2 regions of the Pseudoalteromonas sp. AS84 genome follow, and region 2 is predicted to be linked to the other one. Evidence: predicted binding sites of a transcription regulator. Region 2 holds the regulator's gene; the other holds the start of a gene.

Region 1 (10,851 bases), on a different contig from region 2:
TATCGGTACATGCTTTTGCGACTGACCCAGATAGAGGCTTATTTATACTCGCCTTTTTAGGCGTAGTTGTAGGTGGTGGCTTGGCATTATATGCAATGCGTGTATCACAAGTGCACAGTGAAGGTCGATATAAGCTCGTATCACGCGAAGTTGCGTTATGGCTCAATAATATATTTTTAGTCGTTGCTACATTAATTGTTATGTTAGGCACTTTATTGCCAATGGTTCATAAAGAAATGGGGCTGGGTAGTATTTCTATTGGTGAACCGTTTTTTAATAAGATGTTTGCAATAATTTTGGTCCCTTTTGCTATTTTGATGGGAATAGGACCACTTTTACGTTGGAAGCAAAATAAATGGGCTTTCTTACAAAACAAAATATTAATGGGTGTATTAGCAAGTGTCGTGATTACCTGCGCTTGGTTGTTCTCAAGTTACGATTTAGTAAAGCCTCTTACATTATTAGCGACAACGCTTGCAGTGTGGATTGCAATATCAACAGGGATTGATATTTACACCAAAGCCGCAGTGCACGGCACATTAAAAGAAGGTTTAAAACGCTTTACTGTCAGTTACTGGGCGATGGTGCTTGGGCATATTGGTATTGCATTTATTATTGCGGGCGTAACACTGACCTCTGCTTATTCAGTAGAGCGTGACGTATCAATGAAACCGGGTGAAACCGCACAGCTTAATGAGTATGAATATCGCTTTGATGGTGTTAAAACTATTCGCGGACCAAACTACAGCGGCCATGCGGGCGTTGTATCGGTGCTTAAAAACGATGAGCTGGTAACACGCTTACATGCTGAAAAACGTAAATATGATATAGGTATGCAGTTTATGACTGAGGCAGCAATAGATGCCGGTTTTAAACGTGATTTATATTTAGCGTTAGGTGAGCAGTTAAGTGGTGATGCATGGTCACTTCGCATTTATCATAAACCATTTGTACGCTGGATATGGATTGGTGGTGTGCTTATGTCATTTGCAGGTTTCATGATTTTGTTTGATAAACGCTACCGTACATCAGCTAAAACAGCCCGTAAAGATGCACCGGAGAGTGTTTTATGAACCGTAAAATTTTAGCACTCGCGCCGCTTTTAGTATTTGCATTTGTTTGTGTGTTTTTATACCAAGGACTTTTTGCTAACCCTCGTGAAATTCAAACGGGGCGGTTAGGCCAAGAAATGCCCGCATTTAATTTACCAGATTTGATGCAAGACAATAAAGAGTGGACTAACGAGTCGTTAAAAGGCGAAGTTTACTTATTAAACGTGTGGGGTACTTGGTGCCCGACATGTTTAGTTGAACTTGGCTATTTAACTAAATTACGTGAGCAAGGCGTTAAAATTATTGGGCTTTATTACGTACAAGGTTACGACGCTGACTTTGATGGCCCATTTAATATGCAATCACTTCGTACAGAGGTGACTGATATGCTACAACGTGCGGGCGACCCATATCAATTTAATATTTTAGACTTACACCGTACTTTGTCGTTGGATTTAGGTGTCTCGGGTGCGCCTGAGACATTTTTAGTTGATAAAAACGGCACTATTTTACTGCACCATACAGGTGATATAAACCCGCGAGTATGGCGAGCTAAATTTGCGCCAATTATGCAGGAGCTTAAATAATGAAGTGGTTTCTACTTACACTTAGTCTTTTTGTGAGCATGGGTGCGTTTGCAGAGCAAGATCGCTATCAATTTGATAACAATAAACAAGCAATACTATTTGAAGAGCTAACTAAAGAGCTACGTTGCCCTAAATGTCAAAATCAGAATATTGCTGATTCAGACGCCGTTGTTGCTAAAGATTTACGCGATAAAGTACTCGTATTGGTGAAAGAAGGTAAGAGCAAAGACGAAGTGATTGATTACATGATAGACCGCTTTGGTTATTTTGTTCATTACGACCCACCCGTTACACCCGCTACTTTAGTACTTTGGGTATTACCTGTATTAATTGTAATAGTCGGCTTTGGTTTTATTGTTATTCGCCAGCGAAAAGCATCAGTAAAACAAACGTGGAGCAGCGACGACGAAATGCTGTTAGCTAAGCTAATTGAACAAAATAAACGTCAGGAGCAAAGTTAAATGATATTAATGTGGGCGTGTTTTGCTTTACTCACACTGGTTGCTCTTGGATTTGTGATGTTGCCTTTTTTAAAAAAAGAGCGCGTTCAAACAATTACTCATAATGCCAATGCTGAGCTAATTAGCATTTATGAGCAGCGTTTAGTTGATTTACAAACTGATTTAGATAATCAGCGTATTGATGGCGTAAGTCATGCAGAATCAATTGTTGAATTAAAACGTCGTTTATTGAATGAGTTATCACCAGAAAAATCACTAAACAGCAAAGGTAATAATCGTATTTTTGCTTTAACTGGTGGTGCTTTTGTTCTTGCTCTAACAGGCGTTTTTTATGGTCTAACGGGTAGCCAGCAGCAAATTTCGGCTTGGCATGATGCAATGGATAATTTAGCTGATTATGGTGAACGGGCTGTAATGCAAAAAGGTGAGCCGCTTAGCCAAAATGAGCTGCAGGCTTTTGCTTTGGCGCTTCGTACTAAGCTTAGTCGTTCTGGCGATGATGAAGTTGCTTGGATGCTACTTGGGCGAGTTGCTATGTCGCTTAATGAATTTGACATGGCGCAGCAGTCATTTGACAAAGCACTACGTATGAACCCTGATAATATGCAGGTACTTATTAGTTATAGCCAAGTTTTATTACTAGAAGGTAGCGAAGCTAATATGACTCGTGCGGCAGGTATGCTCTCAAAAGTACTGAAAGTTGAGCCTACCAATTTAGATGCAATTTCGTTATTAGCACTTATTGCCTATGAACGTAAAGATTGGCCTCAAGCTAAAGCTGCATTTGAAGTTTTACTTGCCAGTATGGAAAAAAATGATTCTCGTTATAGCATGATTTCCGAGCGTATTAGTGATATTGAGCAGCAAATGCAAACGGAAGGCTCTGTTATGCCAGTTACTAATACAACGGGTGCTATTGCAGTTACAGTCGACATTGCAAAAGAGCTTATAGATAAACAGCCAAAAGACGGTATTTTGTTTATATTTGCAAAAGCAGCAAGTGGTTCGCCAATGCCGCTAGCTGCTGTTAAGCTCGCTAAATATTCATTTCCAATTACAGTTGAGTTGAGTGATAGTAGTGCAATGGTTGCTGGGCTAAACTTGTCTAGTGCAGAAAATATTATTATTTCAGCGCGTATCTCTATAGATGACTCTGTTATGCCAAGCTCTGGTGAGCTAGAAGGTCATTCACAGTCGTTAAAGCGTGAAAGTGTAAGTGACTACCAACTTCAAATTGATACATTAATACCTTAAGGACGTTAGATGTTAAAACACAGTTTTACTTTTTTATGTTTATTGATACTAGCCGGCTGTGCTCAAGTACCACAAAGCAAAGTAGATGACAGAGATCCGCTGCAAAGTATTAATCGTCCGTTATACGATTTTAATATGGATGTATTGGATGCTTATTTATTGCGCCCCGTTGCTGTAGGTTATGTTGAAGTAACGCCTGTACCGGTAAGAAACGGTATTGTTAATTTTACAGGTAATATTACAGCGCCTGTCGATATGATTAATGCGGGTTTGCAAGGTAAGCCGGGTAATGCAAGTGTGAGCTTAGCGCGATTTTTAGTTAACTCTACAGTTGGTATTTTTGGTATTTTTGATGTTGCTAGCTCATTAGGCCTTGAAATTGTAGATGAAGACTTTGGACAAACGTTGGGTGTATGGGGGGTGGGTGATGGCGCTTATTTAATGCTACCAGGCATGGGTCCTACAACAGCACGTAATCTGACTGGTGATGTAGTCGACAACTTTGTATTACCTGAAGTTGCGCTAACGACTCCACAAACTATTCTAGTGTTTGTTTTAAAAGCAGTTGAGGCACGTGCATCATTAATCCCACAAGAGGGGTTATTAAATGATTCACTTGATCCGTACTTATTTGTAAAAGATATTTACTTTCAGCGTCAAATTTATGAACTGTACGACGGCAACCCGCCAATTAAAGAAGAGCCAGCTGATTTTGATGAAGACTTTTTAGAAAGTTTATAATTGAAAAGCCACTCACAAAAACGCCAGCTAAATGCTGGCGTTATTGTTTGCTGTTTAGATATTTATTTTTCGTTAACTATTAACTGCATTTGTTCATTAACCCAAGCTAGTGCTTCATGATAGGCATCGGGAACTTTTTCACCTAGGTTTAGTTCTTTCGTTAGTTCGTTTGCGGCAGACCAATTTGCTTGTTCATAATACTTAACTAAGTTTAAGTATTTTGCCAATAAGCCTTCGTCGTTTAATAGCGCTGCTTTTATATCATTAGAAAGTGGAAGTTTTTTCATGACGCTTTCCATGCTCTCATCCAAAATTGCATCCATAAGAGACATCATACCGGTTAAAAACGCCATGCCAGTGTCTTTAAATTGTCCGTGGGATATAGCCAGTAATTCAGCAAATCGAGCGCGTGTAAGCGATAGCCTAATTAGCTCTACAGGTTTATCTGCAGATACTTGTGCTGCAAACAGTAGTGACAATAGCTTTTTAATTTCATTGGCACCAAGCACTATAAGGGCTTGCTTAATGGTACTTATTTCAGCGCGGCGAGCAAATGCGGCAGAATTTGAATACCTAAGTAACTTATAAGACAGATTTACATCACGTTCAAACACGTCAGTGATTTTTTTAAGATCCATATCAATGTTTGATGTTTCGTAGAGTAATTCAGCTAATGCCATTTCTGAAGGCGGTAAAGCCTTACTTTGTACCATTTCAGGTTTTGAGAAGAAAAACCCTTGGAAATAATCAAACCCAAGCTCTAAAGCTTGTTGGTAAATTTCGTAGGTTTCAACTTTTTCGGCAAGTAACTTAATATGCGAGTGTGGTTTTAAATCGTTAAGAACCGTTTTTATTGTATCTATATCGCATGTTAAAAAGTCTATTTTAATGATATCAATGAACGGGTAAAAATGACGCCATACAGGTTGATGAATATAATCATCAAGAGCAATAGTGTAACCTTTATCTTTTAAATCTTTAACAATAGCTAATAAACGCTTACCAGGCTGAATCGTTTCAAGTATTTCTACAACTATTGTATCTTTACCTAGCAGAGTAGGATAACCCTTTGACAGCGTTTCTAGGGTGAAATTTATATAGGCAGGTTTATTATCGGTTAAATCTTCTAAACCAAAATTAAACTGGCTTCCCTCAATAAGTCGTGTTGTTGCTTCGTCACCATCTATATCGGGAAATACGTTATCAACGCCATCACGAAATAAAAGCTCATATCCGATGAGCTTTTTATCTCTGTCTAAAATCGGTTGACGTGCAGCGTAAAAATACATAAACAGTTCCGTAAGAGTGATGTAATTAGGTATTGTAATAATATATGGCAAAAGATTCAAAATAGCATTACGTATATTTGCATGATTAATAAATTATCATTATAAATTAAGGGGTTTCTTGTATTTAATTTATTATATTTTACCAATTAGCTTTAAAATTATTCAACATGAGTATTTTTGTATCAGCTGGGGGCAACAAGTTGGAGATTTTATTATTAAGCATGATATAGTCAGCGAGAATGGTTTTTATCCTAATAGTGTCTTTATTATAATATTTTAAGAGTCAATATTCGGATTAAGAGCCTGTTATTAATAATTATGCGGAGGCTAATTTGGAAACAGGAATGATTATTTCACTAGCATTATATTTTGTTGTAATGTTAGGTATCGGACTATATGCATATAAGCAATCTACTGACGATGTATCTGGTTACATGTTAGGTGGACGAAATCTATCTCCAAGCGTTGCTGCACTGTCTGCGGGTGCATCGGATATGAGTGGCTGGATTTTAATGGGCCTACCTGGTGCGATGTTTGTTACTGGTTTTAGTAGTACATGGATAGCAATTGGCTTGGTAATTGGTGCTTGGTTAAATTACCTGTTGGTTGCACCAAGATTACGTGTGTACACTGAAAAAGCAAATGACTCTATAACAATCCCAGATTACTTTTCAAATCGCTTCAATGATAAGTCAAACTTATTACGTGTTGTATCAGCTATAGTAATTATCGTCTTCTTTACCCTTTATACGTCATCAGGTGTTGTAGCCGGCGGCAAGCTGTTTGAAAGCTCATTTGGTCTAAGTTATGAAATGGGTTTATACATTACGACAGGTGTAGTTGTTTTATATACTTTGTTTGGCGGTTTTTTAGCGGTTAGCTTAACTGACTTTGTGCAAGGTTGTATTATGTTCATTGCACTTATTCTAGTGCCTACCGTTGCATACTCTTTACTAGAACAACCCCTAGAGTCAACTCTGCATAGCGTAAACCCAGATATGCTTAACTGGATTGGTGCAGGCTCTGCATTAGGTATTATTTCTGCAATGGCCTGGGGCTTAGGTTATTTTGGCCAACCACATATCATTGTTCGCTTTATGTCAGTACGTAGTGTTAAAGATATGCCTAAAGCACGCCGTATTGGTATGACATGGATGATTGTTGCTGCCATTGGTGCTGTTGGTACTGGTATATTTGGTGCTGCTTATACTTATGAGAATAATATTGTAGTTGAAGATCCTGAAACGATTTTCTTAATTCTTTCTGAGTTATTGTTTCACCCACTTATTGCTGGCTTTTTATTAGCTGCAATTTTAGCTGCCATTATGAGTACAATTTCTTCACAGTTACTTGTTAGTTCAAGCTCATTAACAGAAGATTTCTATAAAACATTCTTACGTAAAGATGCTAGCGATAAAGAACTAGTTGCTGTTGGCCGTATTAGTGTAGCCATAGTTGCTATGTTTGCTATTTACTTGGCTTACGACAGAGATAGCTCTATATTAGATTTAGTAAGTAATGCCTGGGCTGGCTTTGGAGCTGCGTTTGGACCACTTGTATTGTTTAGCCTTTATTGGAAACGTATGAATTTTGCTGGCGCCTTATCAGGTATGTTAGTAGGTGCGTTTACTGTACTAATTTGGATATATGGACCATTTACTATAAATGGTGAAGGCTTAAGCAGCTTTATGTACGAAATAGTACCAGGCTTTATTTTAGCGAGCATCGCAATTGTTGTTGTTAGCTTAGTTACAAAAGAGCCTGAGAAAAACATTACCGCTTTATTTGATGAAGTAGAAAAAGAGCTTTAAATAGTAATTACTGCCCATTTTTGAATGGGTAGTAAATTAATACCAATCCGCAATAATACTTAATCATTTTGCGGGGCTAAACGTGTCACTACCTGCGTTGAAAATTATCATTTAGAACAACTAAATAGCGAATTTTTTGACTGGCTATCAATACGTTTTTCCACCCTCAAAATAGATCACTTAATAAAGCGAATTGGTATAATAAAAAAGGGAGCAACTTAGTTGCTCCCTTTTTTATTTAGTTTGTCCCGACCGAGGAAAGGGCAATCTACGAGTTAACTTGCTTTTTTATCGTTGTTATCTTCAATTGATGCAACGTTATCTGACTTTTTACTTTTTGCTGGCGCTTTGGTAACAACTGGATCTTTACCGCCCTTTAGTATGGTCATAAAGTCATCTTTGCTTTTCGCTATTTCTAAAGCAAGTGATTCAATTTGTTGCTCACTAAGCGGTACGTCTACCTTTTCTAGCATTAGCTCAAGTGATTCTGCTATATCGAGCATCTTGTCATAAGCATCAGCTTCTTTTTTGGTAGTAAACGTCATACGCTCGACTCCGTTTCGTTCTACAACATATTTAACAACAACAGCCATGATTTCTCCTGCAAAATTGCTTGGCACCGTGGTTTGTAAAAACCATTAGATTACTGTTTTTATGTACAGTAATGGTTTGGGCGTAAATTTGCAAGCGCGAAGTATTAATTTTTAGGTGTCTTAAATTTGACAAAAAACGGTAACTTTACTTTAGTTAAGCAATCACTTTGTTGTACCAGCTGCATTTTCAGGATTTCGGATCATAGTGATAATGCGTTTAGGTACACTTTAAGTGATGAGCTTTACAGTTCCTTATTTTTTAGTTTTCCTGAGCAACATTCAAAATTAAGAAAAGAAGAATAAGGACAAGTTTGATGAAAACGTTAAAAAATTTATTAATTATAAGCTTATTATGCCTACTACCTGCAACTACCGTATATGCACAATTATCGGAAGTAACTAAGCAAATGCCTCATGTTGAGACAATTAGTATAAATAATGCAGATGCTGAGATGCTTGCTAAGCTACCTGGCATAGGAAAGAAAAAAGCGCAGGCAATTGTGGATTACCGAGAGGAAAACGGCGAATTTAAAAGCGTCAGTGATTTATCACAAGTTAAAGGAATTGGTAAAAAACTATTAGCCAAATTAGAAGGGAAAATATCACTTTAAAGCGAGTAAGGAATAATCAGGGCGTTATACGCCCTGATTAAGTTGTTTTAGCGCATCGCTTAAGTGCTTTTTAGCAAAGTTAATTTCAATAGGTGTTGTTAGTAGCGGATAGCAAAGCCCACCAAGTATCAAAAAAGGGATTAATATCCAGCCTTCAAATACCGTAAATATTAAAAATAAAGGGCTAAGTAACAATAATTTTATAATACGTAGTAAAACTTTATCTGTTGGCGATAGCATACTTAACGAAAGTGCTATTACGTCCTGACGCTTGCGTACTTTTAGATGTTTAAGCTCATCTAATTGGCTTGAAAAAAATGTAAACATATCAAATCGACTTTTTAATTAATAAACGGCCAATAACTATAATAAATAGTGTTAGTGAGAAAACCCCAAATATAATTTCCATCCAAGCAGGCATGCTCAAACCAACAAATTGCCAATCTATATTTCCACAATCCCCGGTCGCTTGAAAAAAGCTAGGTATCCATTCATGTAACGGCATAAATGACGGGAAGTTTGGCTCAAACTCACAGCTGAATGCAAAAGGATCTGTGGTGGTTTGCATATCAATATGTTCGCGAGCAATTAAATATCCCCAAACACTCGATACCCCCCAAACTACATACGCAAGTATACGAACTGTTTTGCTCTGTGGTTTAGTCGAACCTATAATTCCTGCACCTAATAAGCCTAGTACAGCGGTGCGTTGGTATATGCACATTATGCAAGGCGCTAACCCCATTTGGTATTGAAAGAAAAGAGCGGTCACTTCCAGTAAAAAAACGATGGCTGTAAATAAAAGCCATGGGGTACGTTGGGTGGGTAATTGCGCAAGCCAGTTCATAAAAATTCCGCGTTTTAATAAGACGTTAGATTATGACGCAGGATAAAGTATGCAGCAACAAAAAGGAGAAAAAAGCTACCGAAGTCACTTTTTTTAAGATGAAATTAGTGACTACTCGGTAATGCCCCAATAGGGGCGACATGATGATCTATTAGGCCTCATTAATACATAACAAATAACAATGTACCTACGATGAATATTACCAGTAGAACTGTGCAGTTTAGCTAAATTATAAAAATATAAATTTTATTATTTATTAATCTTTAATTTCTACTCATTTGCTTATTAATATACCTGACTTTACTTGTTAGTTATGCTTCGTCTGGTACAATCAGTCAGTTATTCGTGTAAAACGATGAGTGTTGATTAATTCGAGTGGGAACTGGATGAGAATTTTTAAAGCGAAAAGCCCAGCAGGATTTGCTGAAGAATATATAGTTGAATCTATTTGGAACGGCGATTTCCCTCCAGGTTCAATTCTACCTGCCGAGCGAGAACTTTCAGAGTTAATTGGTGTTACAAGAACGACCTTGAGAGAAGTATTACAGCGTTTAGCACGTGATGGTTGGTTAACAATTCAGCATGGTAAACCGACAAAAGTAAATAACTTTTGGGAAACGTCAGGCTTAAATATTCTTGAAACATTAGCGCGCTTAGATGAAGACAAGATGCCAGAGCTGACAGATCAGCTTTTATCTGCACGTACTAATATTAGTGCTATTTATACACGTGCTGCAATTAAGTTAAATCCTGAACGTGTAATTGAAATTTTATCACAAAGCCATGAGCTAGAAGACACTGCGCAGGCATTTGCTGACTACGATTATAAAGTTCATCACGAATTAGCCGTTGCGGGTAATAACCGTATTTATGTATTAATACTCAACGGTTTTAGGGGCTTTTATTCAAAGATTGGTTGTCATTATTTCTCTGATGCCGGAACTCGTGAACTTGCTCGTCAGTTTTATAAAGATTTAACAATTCTGGCAGAAAATAAAGAGCACGATGGTGCTATTTCGATGATGCGTAAATACGGTCATCAAACAGGTGAGATTTGGCAAAAAATCCGTGGCGATATGCCCTCAGATATAATGGATTAAATCTAAACGAGAAACCTGCATTTGCAGGTTTTTTTGTATCTGTAAAAATTAATACCACATTATATGATTTTTTAAACAATTTAACGTACTGACTCTTCTTTAGTAACGTCCAAAGCTCTATCTAATTACAACGCAGTTTACATTTCAAAATAGACATACTATTCAGGCAAATTTGTGCAAGTTGTAAGTGTTCGTTATTTTCGATTGCTCACATCGATAAATGCGATTGTTCTTTTGCGGTGAATAACTTTAGAATTCCAATTAATTATATGTATGCGCTATTGGTTTTTAATTTTTAGCGCCCATATAAGTACCAGCATTGCGAAAGCAATTGAAAACAAACTCAAAATATTTGGAGAATAAAATGGGTGTATTAGTAGGCCGCCAGGCACCAGACTTTACCGCTGCAGCTGTTCTTGGTAACGGTGAAATTGTAGATAGCTATAATCTTCATGAAACCATTAAAGGTAAAAAAGCAGTTATCTTCTTTTACCCACTAGATTTC
Region 2 (10,851 bases):
ATACCATCGGTTTTAAACTTATTTACCGCAGCAATAAGGCCTTCTTGAGCAATGCTTATATGGCTATTAAATTGCATGTAACCCACGTTTGAACCATTTGCGGTTGTAATCGTTTTAACATTTTGAACTGGTGTTTGCTCAATATTACCAGCGGTTACATTAAATGTTTTTTCGGCGCCATCGTTACTGCGTACAACAATAGTATGTGAATCGCCGTTAGTTGGGCTAAATAAGCCTTCGTTAAGCGTATCTACACCCGACTCTGTATTGGTATTAATGCTAACACCGTCAACTGAAAGTACAGTATCACCACGTTGAAAGCCTATTTGGCTTGCAGGTGAATCATCTTCAAGATAAGCGACGCGTAAAATACGGTCGGCTGTATCGCCAATAAACGCCCAATTTATACCGTAACCAGAAGTAACGCCCGATTGCGCTTCTTGAAAGTAATCTTCAGTAGGTTCTGAAAAATGAAAGTTATCTTTTTTTGCCCCTGAGTCGGTAAGCTGCTCTGTTTTTAATTGGGCAAAATAATCGGCTACTGTGCCAAAGCTTTCAGGATCGTTATCGGCAATCTCATCATACCAAAGATAGGTTTCGTCGCTCCAAGAGCGAAGCCAGAGTTTTTCGTAAAGGGCAGAACCTGCTTGATCTGGGTAAGGCTCGTTGTTATTAAAGGGATCGTTACCCGTACGAGGGGTTTCGCAAAAGTTTTTTAAATCATTAGAGGGCTCAAATACCCCCGCTGTCCATGTTGGACTGCTACTAACAGGTGTTGTGACGATAGGCGTAGTAATTACAGGAGCAGAGTCGATGCCGCTACCGCCGCCACAACCCGTTAAAGCAAAGCCCGAAAGTGCTGCAAAAATGGCTAGCGAGGTTTTATTATTTTTAAACATAGTTAAGGACTTTCTGTAAATAAGTTGTTTAAAATATTACAACACTCGCTCATTTATTCAACATTTATAGCTTTGATTTATGTAAATGAGTGTTAAAGCTTAGAGCTTGCTCGCACTACTTGTATCTGCGAATGCTTGCTTTTGCCATGCATTAAATAACTTTTGCTGTTTATCTGAGATTTTTAAACCGTATGTTTTTTGCATGTAAGTGTAGGTGTCGGCTATACGTTTACGTGCATAAACAGGCGGTTCAACTACACGTTGCTTAAAGTTTACTTTTACTTCGCAGCGACCATACTGTGTGGCGTTTTCGCTAAGCATGCCAAAACGATAATTAGAGCGATCGGCATTAATTTCGCCAATAGCTGGCGCTAAGTTATTTATATCAGCTTCCATTTTTCTAAATTTAGCACTTACTTTACGGCAGTTTTTACGTCCGCCATCTTGCCAACACTGTAGCTGGTGACCAAATTCCCACGCCGGAACAATGTGTTCCCACTCAATGCGTAGTGCTCGCACATTTACTTTACCTGAGCGGGTAAGTGTATTTCGAGGAATGTAACCACAGTTAGAAGGATCAGGAATGAGTTTTTTGCCTTCTTTTTTAATATCACAACCGCAGTAAATACTTTTAGCGTTGTCTGGTAGGGTTTTAATTAAATGTCTTTTAGCCGTTGAAAAACGGGTAAATTGTTCGGCAGATACCGAAACGCACACACAACAAGCCAGTAAGGCCAGAATAAATCGAGTCATATCCATCACAAATGTGAACTACAGGAACAGGCAGTTTAAAGCCTTGAAGATAAAAGATAAAGTTAACTTAAGGCCTGTACTTATATTACTAAAAGGTGTCTGATTAATTTTTTACTTAAAGTTATTTTCACTATTCATTTATTTCTTACTATTTATCGTATTTTAACCACACAAGATTACCCGTTAAGGAGTATGCTTAAAGCTTACTCAATATGGGGATTTGGATTGCAAATGAAATTTGTTGATTATTATGCAGTGCTTGGAATATCGCCTGATGCAGACGATAAAGCGGTTAAAATAGCTTATAAAAAGTTAGCCAGAAAATATCACCCAGATGTAAGCAAAGAGCCTCAAGCAGAAGATAAGTTTAAAGAAATAGCAGAAGCTTACGAAGTCATTCATAACAAAGAAGAACGTGTAAAATACGACGAGTTACGTCGTCACCAGCAAAATCGTGCTCGTCAACAGCAAACAAATTATCGCGGTAGCGCTGGTTCTTCACAAGGTAATTATCAGCAAAGTGATCCGCAAACTGATGAGGAATTTTCTGATTTTATTAATTCAATGTTTGGCGGAGCTGGTGGGTTCGATCGTTCCGGGCAGAGCAGAAGTAACGCCGCTCGCGCGCAAAAAGGACAAGATGTGGAAATAGAATTCCCAATTTTTCTTGAAGAGACTTTAGTTGATACCGTTAAGCCTGTTGAGTTTATGTTACCGCAGCGAGATAGCAGTGGGCGTGTCTCTGAAATTAAAAAATCACTTAAAGTGAAAATTCCTGCAGGTTCAGTAAATGGTGAGCGAATTCGACTAAAAGGGCAAGGCGGATTAGGGTCAGCGAATGGGCAAAATGGTGATTTGTATTTACAAATTAGTTTAGTGCCTCATCCATTATTTGATGTTGAAGGCCATAACCTAAATATAGTCGTCCCTCTTGCTCCATGGGAAGCGGCTCTTGGTACAAAAATAAATTTACCTACGTTGGCAGGCAAAATCCAATTAACTATTCCATCTAATAGTCAGTCTGGTCAACGCTTGCGTATTAAAGGTAAGGGATTAATGAGTAAAAAAGCCAAAGGTGATTTATTTGCTGTGCTTAAAATTGTTAATCCAACATCTATTGATGATGCCAGTAAAAAACTGTGGGAAGAATTAGCCGAAAAAGCTCACTTTGATCCCCGTAATAACTGGAGCAAACCATAATGCAAATTATCGTGACACAAAAAGACGATTTACTTACTAGCAAAGAGCTATGTTTGAGCAGTGATATTAGCGAAGCAATTTTATATGAGCTAGTTGAGCATAATATTGCGGTTCCAATTGAGGGGGATCATGTTACGCAGTGGCAATTTACGGTATCTGCAGTGACTTTAGTTAAAAAAGCGGCCCGTATTCAACATGACTTTTCGTTAGATTGGTCGGCAATAGCCTTAGTTTTACAATTACTGGATGAGCGTGATGAGTTGATTTTCGAAAACGAAATGTTAAAGCGACATTTGAGTCGATTTAAACACTTGGAATAAAATCTGCCCTTGGGTACTTCCTAGGGCTTACTTACTCTATGGTGAGAGTGAGCTAGTTCTCAAAAACCAATATGACTACTTTGATTTATTCTTACTTTTAATTCGGATAAATCGTTTTAGTCGTATATTTTGTATAAGTAGTAATATTCCACTTAAACAAAAAAGTACGCTGGTTGCTGCAAAACTAATAAGCAGCGGATTATTAAAATCCTCTCGCTCATCGTAATCCATAATATGTAACATCCAAAAAAAGTCGAAAATTCGCCAGAGTGTGCTGCGAATGGTAACAACTTTGCCGTTATTTTCTGACAAGTACAGTGTGGTGTTAAATGTGTCGTCAAATTGTACTTGCCAAACATTGGTTTTATATCCAACTTCTCGCATACCTTGCTTTAGCAATACAGCGCTTGTCACTTGAGCATCAATAAGTAAGTGTGCTTTAGCATTTGCGGTAATTTGTATTTTAGTTGGCGGCTCAAAAGGCCGGCCTGTTATAGCGTTAAAGCTTTGTTGTTCATCTTTATTTATAACTGTAATTATAGGTGTGGTTAAGAAGTTCTCAAAAATTATTTGTGTTGGATTAGCCACCTGAGATGCAATATCGTCAAGGGAGGCCACATAATCAGCCTGCGTAAATGGGTTATTAAGAGTGCGTGTTGCAAGATGCTCCCCATGAACTTTATCAAGAGGGATAGCGCTCATTACTAAACCACCTAATAGCCAAGCTAAAATTTGTAATGCTAATAAATAACCTAACCATTTATGTAACTTGCGAGCATGTTTAAATATTTTTTTATTCATGTTTTAGTCTTATTATTTTTAGAGGCTAGTTTATTACATTAATGAGATAAGTTACTGCGACATTTTGTCGCAGTTTAAACTATAGCTTACTGTAATCATTTAAAAATAAAAAAGATTACACTTAAATTGCTAACATGATTTATTTGTACAATTGAGCTGAATGTTTGATATCCAGCTAGCTTTAAATGCTAATAAATACTTAAAAGCTGCGAAATATCCATATAAAGTGGTTAATAGAGCATAGTTGATTTGGTATAACGGTAAAACTGCGTTAAAGTTTGCAATGAAATTATTAGAGGATAAATACGAAACGATGTCGGAAATTCAATTTTTAAATGTAGATCTTGAGCTTGAATCAAAGCAAGATATTAGTTTGCTAGTGGCGGACTTGAAAAAAGTCGCTACGATTTTACATTATGACAAAGACGAATACCGTCAATTAGCGCGTATTGAAGCAACAGGTGTAGTAAACACGCCTGACAAAGCAATAAACCATATATGTGAGCTTATTGAATCGTGTTCGCGTAACGCGCTAAAGCAATGGTTAAGCTGTTCACGTAGAACGTTTGATATTGGTTTTGAATCAGGCACTTCCCCTAAGTGCTTTAATCAAGCCTTAGATGCAGATACATTACTACGTATATCTGCGATTGGTGCGGGTATGGAAATTACAATTTACCCAATCGAAAAGTAACTATCTTCGCTCTACGACTGCTGCGGTCATTTTAGATACGCAGCAAAGCTCATTGCGGCTATTTGTAATTTTTATTTCCCATACTGAACTACGCTTACCGATATGAAATGCTCTTGCCGTGGCTGTTAAAGTGCCGTTGCGAGACGCTTTTAAATGACTTGCGCTAATTTCCTGTCCCACGCAGTAAAATTTTGTAAAATCGACAACAAAGTTAGCTGCATAGCTGGCAACTGTTTCGGCAAGTGCAACGTTAGCACCGCCGTGAACCATCCCCATTGGGTTATGATGCTCAGGAATTGCCGGCATTGTGGCAACCAAGTAATCATCGCCAATCTCTGTGATTTCTATCCCCATAGTTTTCATCAGCGTACCTTGACCATTTATACCTTCATCAAGCTGTTTGCAAAACTCTAAAGTAATAGGTTGATACCAAATACTCATAATGACTCCTTTGCTTTTTTTATCATTTATAAACTTAGTTTTAGTTATATCCCTAAAATGTACACAAGTGAAATTACTTTGGCTATTTTAAGGCTTAATTTAAATTTGCGATTTTTATTTAACTGTATATACTCACAGTTAAATGTACTGTATGGAAAACCAGTTGTATGCGACCATTAACGAACCGCCAAGCTCAAATACTCGAACTAATTAAAGTTTTTATTAAAGACACTGGTATGCCTCCTACACGTGCTGAAATAGCGCAAACATTAGGTTTTAAAAGTGCCAATGCTGCTGAAGAGCATTTAAAAGCACTTGCTAAAAAAGGCGCAATTAAAATGAAGCCAGGTGCAAGCCGTGGTATTCAGTTAATTGAAGAAGAAGAGCCAGAACAATTAGGTTTACCGCTTATAGGGCGTGTTGCTGCTGGTTCACCTATTTTGGCGCAAGAGCACGTTGAAAGTCACTGCAAAATCGATCCATTAATGTTTAAACCGGCTGCAGATTTTTTACTACGCGTTAACGGTATGAGCATGAAAGATATTGGTATTATGGATGGTGATTTACTTGCAGTACATCGTACTCAAACCGCTGAAAACGGACAAGTTGTTGTTGCACGCTTAGACGAAGACGTAACTGTAAAACGTCTTGAGAAAGCAGGTCGTAAAGTATTACTTCATGCTGAAAACGACGATTTTGAATCTATTGAAGTAGATCTTGAGAATGAGTCTTTTAATATTGAAGGCTTAGCCGTTGGCGTTATAAGAAACGCTGATTGGATGTGACTTTAAAAATAGCTTTTAAACAAGCAGTTTTATAAATGCGTACTAATTAGTACGCATTTTTGTTTTAAAATTTGTACTAAAATAGGGTGCAAACAGCCCACTGACTATTCAACCTGTAAACTTTTTTGCACTTATAATTTCCCCTCCGAATGCGTTAAACCCCTTTGTTTTTCTCATCTTTTGAACTTCCTGTTGCCTAGCTAGTTGCTGATTTTTTGTTAATTACCCAATTACAACCTGATTGTTTTTTATACTAAAACTTGCTTGTTGTTCATTTTTTAGCTAATTATTAATGTGCTGAGCTAATAATAACTCACAGCTTTTTAGTTTTGAGAACACACAATATACACAAACACGTTGTTGGCGCAGCAAAACCAATCAATATTAAATGAGATTGGCTAAAAAAATAAAAATAACGAATTGGCGTTTAAGCCGTATGCCTCTTCGCTTTGCATTCGCAATAGCATCAAAGGAGCCACCACATGGGTAAACTGACCTCTACCTTGTGGCTTATATTATGTGTTTTTTCGCACCCAGTTTTGGCTAACAGCCAATACAATATGCGCAAAGGCGTAACCGATATAAGCAATAATGTATATCAGCTGCACATGACCATATTTATAATATGTTGTGTGATTGGGGTGATAGTGTTCGCAATTATGTTCTGGGCACTTATTCATCACCGTAAATCTAAAGGGGCTGTACCTGCCCAATTTCACGAAAGCACTAAAGTAGAAATACTTTGGACTGCAATTCCGTTTGTTATTTTAATTGCTATGGCAGTACCAGCTACTAAAACCCTAATTGCAATGGAAGATGCCAGCAAAGCTGATCTCACTATTAAAATTACAGGTTCACAATGGAAATGGCATTATGAATATATGGGCGAAGATGTAGAGTTCTACTCTATTTTATCTACCCCGCAAGATGAAATCGCTAATCTTGCAGATAAAAATCCTAACTACTTACTTGAGGTTGATAAACCTCTCGTACTGCCAATAAATCAAAAAGTACGATTTTTAATGACTTCTGACGATGTTATCCACTCTTGGTGGGTACCTGATTTTGCAGTTAAAAAAGATGCGAATCCCGGCTTTATAAACGAAACATGGACGAACATAAACGAAGAAGGTACTTACCGAGGCCAATGTGCTGAGTTGTGTGGTAAAGATCATGGCTTTATGCCCGTTGTGGTGGTTGCTAAATCTGAGGCTGATTTTAAAACATGGCTTGCAGATGCAAAGCAGGCTAAACAAAAAGCAGCATTAGCAGATGCCGCATTACTTGATAAAACCCTCCCAAAAGAAGAATTAATGACTTTAGGCGAACAAGTATATATGGCCAATTGCGCTGCATGTCATCAGCCTACAGGCATGGGATTACCGGGTGTATTTCCTGCACTTAAAGGCAGCCCGATAGTGCTTGGCGATATAAAAGATCACATTGATGTAGTTATCCATGGACGACCTGGTACGGCAATGCAAGCATTTGCCAAGCAGTTATCTATAAAGCAATTAGCAGCGGTTATTACTTATAAACGTAATGCGTGGGGTAATGATACGGGTGATGTTATTCAACCGAGTCAAATACAGGCAGCACTTGATGCCAAAGTGGAGGCGAACTAATGAGTAGCATAGTAGAACAACCTAACGCCAATGAAGCTCATCATGCTCATCACCCAGCTAAAGGTTTTAAACGCTGGCTTTACACAACTAATCATAAAGATATAGGTAGTTTATATTTAATTTTTTCGCTGACCATGTTCTTAATTGGTGGTGGAATGGCCATGGTGATCAGAGCTGAATTATTTCAACCTGGTTTACAGTTGGTCGACCCTCACTTTTTTAATCAAATGACCACAGTGCATGGTTTAATTATGGTGTTTGGTGCGGTTATGCCGGCCTTTACAGGCCTTGCTAATTGGATGATACCGCTAATGATTGGCGCGCCAGATATGGCATTGCCAAGAATGAATAACTGGAGCTTTTGGATTTTACCGTTTGCATTTTTAATCCTATTGGCATCGTTATTTATGCCTGGTGGGGGTCCTGCATTTGGTTGGACTTTTTATGCACCACTGTCCACAACATACAGTAATGATAATACTGCATTGTTTGTATTTGCCGTACATATTATGGGAATTAGCTCAATAATGGGCGCAATCAATGTGATTGTAACCATAGTGAACTTACGTGCCCCCGGCATGACATGGATGAAGTTGCCCTTATTTGTATGGACGTGGTTAATTACTGCCTTTTTATTAATAGCGGTAATGCCTGTGCTTGCAGGGGCTGTCACTATGGTGCTTACCGATAAGTACTTTGCGACCAGCTTTTTTGATGCCGCAGGCGGTGGTGATCCGGTGATGTTCCAACACATTTTTTGGTTTTTTGGTCACCCCGAAGTATACATAATGATTCTTCCTGCCTTTGGCATTATATCTACAATAGTACCTACCTTTTCTCGTAAAAAACTTTTTGGCTATGCCTCAATGGTATACGCCACATCCTCCATAGCACTATTGAGCTTTATTGTATGGGCTCATCATATGTTTACCACTGGGATGCCAGTCGCTGGCGAGTTGTTTTTTATGTACGCGACCATGCTTATATCGGTACCTACAGGCGTAAAAGTATTTAATTGGGTTGCCACAATGTGGAAAGGCTCAATAACTTTTGAAGTGCCAATGCTTTTTAGTATTGCGTTTATTGTGCTGTTTACCTTAGGTGGTTTTTCGGGATTGATGCTAGCAATTACACCTGCTGACTTTCAATATCACGATACTTATTTTGTAGTGGCGCACTTTCATTATGTATTAGTAACAGGGGCCGTATTTTCGATAATGGCAGGGGCTTATTACTGGTTGCCCAAGTGGACGGGCAATATGTTTAATATCACGTTAGCTAAATGGCATTTTTGGCTATCACTGGTGAGCGTGAACGTACTGTTTTTTCCTATGCATTTTGTAGGGCTTGCCGGTATGCCGCGTCGAATTCCCGATTACGCACTCCAATTTGCCGACTTTAACGCAATCATAAGTATTGGTGGATTTGCCTTTGGTTTATCGCAATTGTTGTTTGTAGCTGTGGTAATTAAATGTGCACGCGGTGGCGATAAAGTACCTGCAAAAGTATGGGAAGGGGCAGAAGGGCTTGAGTGGGAAGTTGACTCTCCAGCGCCATATCATACTTTTTCTAAGCCGCCGGTAATCAAGTAATGACACACGCACCGCTACTCAAACGTTTGGTACTTATTTGCATAGGTATGTTTGCCTTTGCCTTTGCTTTAGTACCTTTGTATGACGTGTTTTGCGACGTAACAGGGCTTAATGGAAAACCTTCGCTTGAGCAAGCAGAGCAAAGTACGCAAATAATACAAAACCGAGAAGTTGGCGTTAGTTTTACTACTCACGCGCAAAGAGGTGCGCCGTTTGAAGTTAAGTCAAAAGAATACAGTGTTGTGGTAAAACCCGGTGCAATGCGTGAAGTAATGTTTAGTGCTAAAAATAACAGCAACCTAGATAAAGTAATGCAGGCTGTACCATCAGTCTCGCCAGGTAAAGCGGCAAAGTATTTACATAAAATAGCGTGTTTTTGCTTTGATCAGCAACCTCTAAAAGCAGGGGAAGAACTTAAATTTAAATTACTTTTTTATGTTGATACAGCACTGCCAAGCGACATTGAAGAATTAACTTTATCTTATACCGTATTTGATATTAGTGAACAGCTGGTGGCAAGTAATAACTAGCTTTTTAAACTAGTGTGAAACTAGGAGTAAATAAAATGAATCAAGAATATGAGCATTATTATGTACCAGAGCAAAGCCCGTGGCCTATTGTGGGCGCTGTTGCATTGTTTTTTATTGCAGTAGGTGCAGGCTTAACAGTTATGAGTGTAGGCAAAGAAGGGGGGAGCGGGGTTTACCTACTTTATGCCGGTATCGCTGTGCTTGTGTATATGTTGTTTAGCTGGTTTAAAAATGTAATTCGTGAGTCGGATCAAGGTTTGTACTCAGCACAAATGGATCGCTCTTTTAGGCAAGGTATGAGCTGGTTTATTTTTTCTGAAGTTATGTTTTTTATGGCCTTTTTTGGTGCGCTTTTTTATGCACGCGTATTGTCGGTACCTTGGCTTGGAGGCGCAGGCAATAATGCAATGACCAATGAAGTATTATGGCCAACTTTCGAAGCTGTTTGGCCGCTAGTTTCAACACCTGCAGGCGAAACTACTCAAGCTATGGGCTGGCAAGGTTTGCCGCTTATTAATACCTTAATACTGCTTACTTCCTCAGTTACTCTACATTTTGCCCATGTAGCGATGGAAAACAATAAACGTACTCCACTTAAAGTTTTTTTAGGCGCTACTATTTTATTAGGTGTTTGCTTTTTAGGGTTACAAGTTGAGGAATATATTCATGCGTATAACGATTTAAACTTAACGCTAGATGCAGGTGTTTACGGTAATACGTTCTTTTTATTGACTGGTTTTCATGGCATGCATGTAACTCTTGGAACCGTACTTTTATTTGTAATATTTTTACGGATATTAAAAGGGCACTTTACTAAAGATAAGCATTTTGCTTTTCAAGCAGCGGCTTGGTATTGGCACTTTGTTGATGTGGTGTGGCTGTGTTTGTTTGTATTTGTATATGTGCTGTAGCGTTTATTGGCGAATTATTTGCTTTAATAAAACCAAGTTTAAGCGCTGCAATAACAGCAACTAAAACAACGACCGAAAACAATACGCGACGACCTAAAAAGTGAGACATAGGTCGTCCCCCAGTTTTCCCTGACACCATAATAAACAATGCTCTAAATAAGTTAAAAAGTATAAATATTAACAACAGTACGATAATAATTTTAATAATCACTGAGTTGACCCTTTATGCAGTTAGTTTTATGGCACAAACAAAAGCTTAGCTCACTAATCACACTTTGTATGGTTGTGGTTGTGGTACTT

Evidence for each region. Region 2 encodes LexA, which represses DNA repair genes until DNA is damaged. Its sites were predicted from a motif close to TACTGTATNNNNATACAGTA; they were not measured.
Region 1: a site for LexA is predicted at 7,840-7,859, ahead of WNY79_RS11920 (YebG family protein). Genes of this name have one in related genera too.

What each region holds. Positions count from the first base shown of each region.
Region 1 is NZ_JBBMQY010000010.1:46,703-57,553, reverse strand. It holds gene WNY79_RS11955 (heme lyase CcmF/NrfE family subunit) at 1-1,073, shown strand, start outside; gene WNY79_RS11950 (redoxin family protein) at 1,070-1,639, shown strand; gene WNY79_RS11945 (cytochrome c-type biogenesis protein) at 1,639-2,100, shown strand; gene ccmI (c-type cytochrome biogenesis protein CcmI) at 2,101-3,354, shown strand; gene WNY79_RS11935 (VacJ family lipoprotein) at 3,364-4,095, shown strand; gene WNY79_RS11930 (HDOD domain-containing protein) at 4,158-5,384, opposite strand; gene putP (sodium/proline symporter PutP) at 5,717-7,195, shown strand; gene WNY79_RS11920 (YebG family protein) at 7,471-7,788, opposite strand; gene WNY79_RS11915 (helix-hairpin-helix domain-containing protein) at 8,103-8,399, shown strand; gene WNY79_RS11910 (DUF6170 family protein) at 8,424-8,726, opposite strand; gene dsbB (disulfide bond formation protein DsbB) at 8,728-9,246, opposite strand; gene fadR (fatty acid metabolism transcriptional regulator FadR) at 9,633-10,346, shown strand; gene WNY79_RS11895 (peroxiredoxin C) at 10,711-10,851, shown strand, end outside.
Region 2 is NZ_JBBMQY010000018.1:9,195-20,045, forward strand. It holds gene WNY79_RS16000 (S41 family peptidase) at 1-899, opposite strand, end outside; gene WNY79_RS16005 (endonuclease) at 999-1,652, opposite strand; gene WNY79_RS16010 (DnaJ C-terminal domain-containing protein) at 1,884-2,852, shown strand; gene WNY79_RS16015 (chaperone modulator CbpM) at 2,852-3,172, shown strand; gene WNY79_RS16020 (hypothetical protein) at 3,248-3,973, opposite strand; gene WNY79_RS16025 (hypothetical protein) at 4,287-4,667, shown strand; gene WNY79_RS16030 (PaaI family thioesterase) at 4,668-5,108, opposite strand; gene lexA (transcriptional repressor LexA) at 5,276-5,893, shown strand; gene coxB (cytochrome c oxidase subunit II) at 6,376-7,518, shown strand; gene ctaD (cytochrome c oxidase subunit I) at 7,518-9,110, shown strand; gene WNY79_RS16050 (cytochrome c oxidase assembly protein) at 9,110-9,640, shown strand; gene WNY79_RS16055 (cytochrome c oxidase subunit 3) at 9,676-10,551, shown strand; gene WNY79_RS16060 (DUF2909 family protein) at 10,454-10,762, opposite strand; gene WNY79_RS16065 (SURF1 family protein) at 10,777-10,851, shown strand, end outside.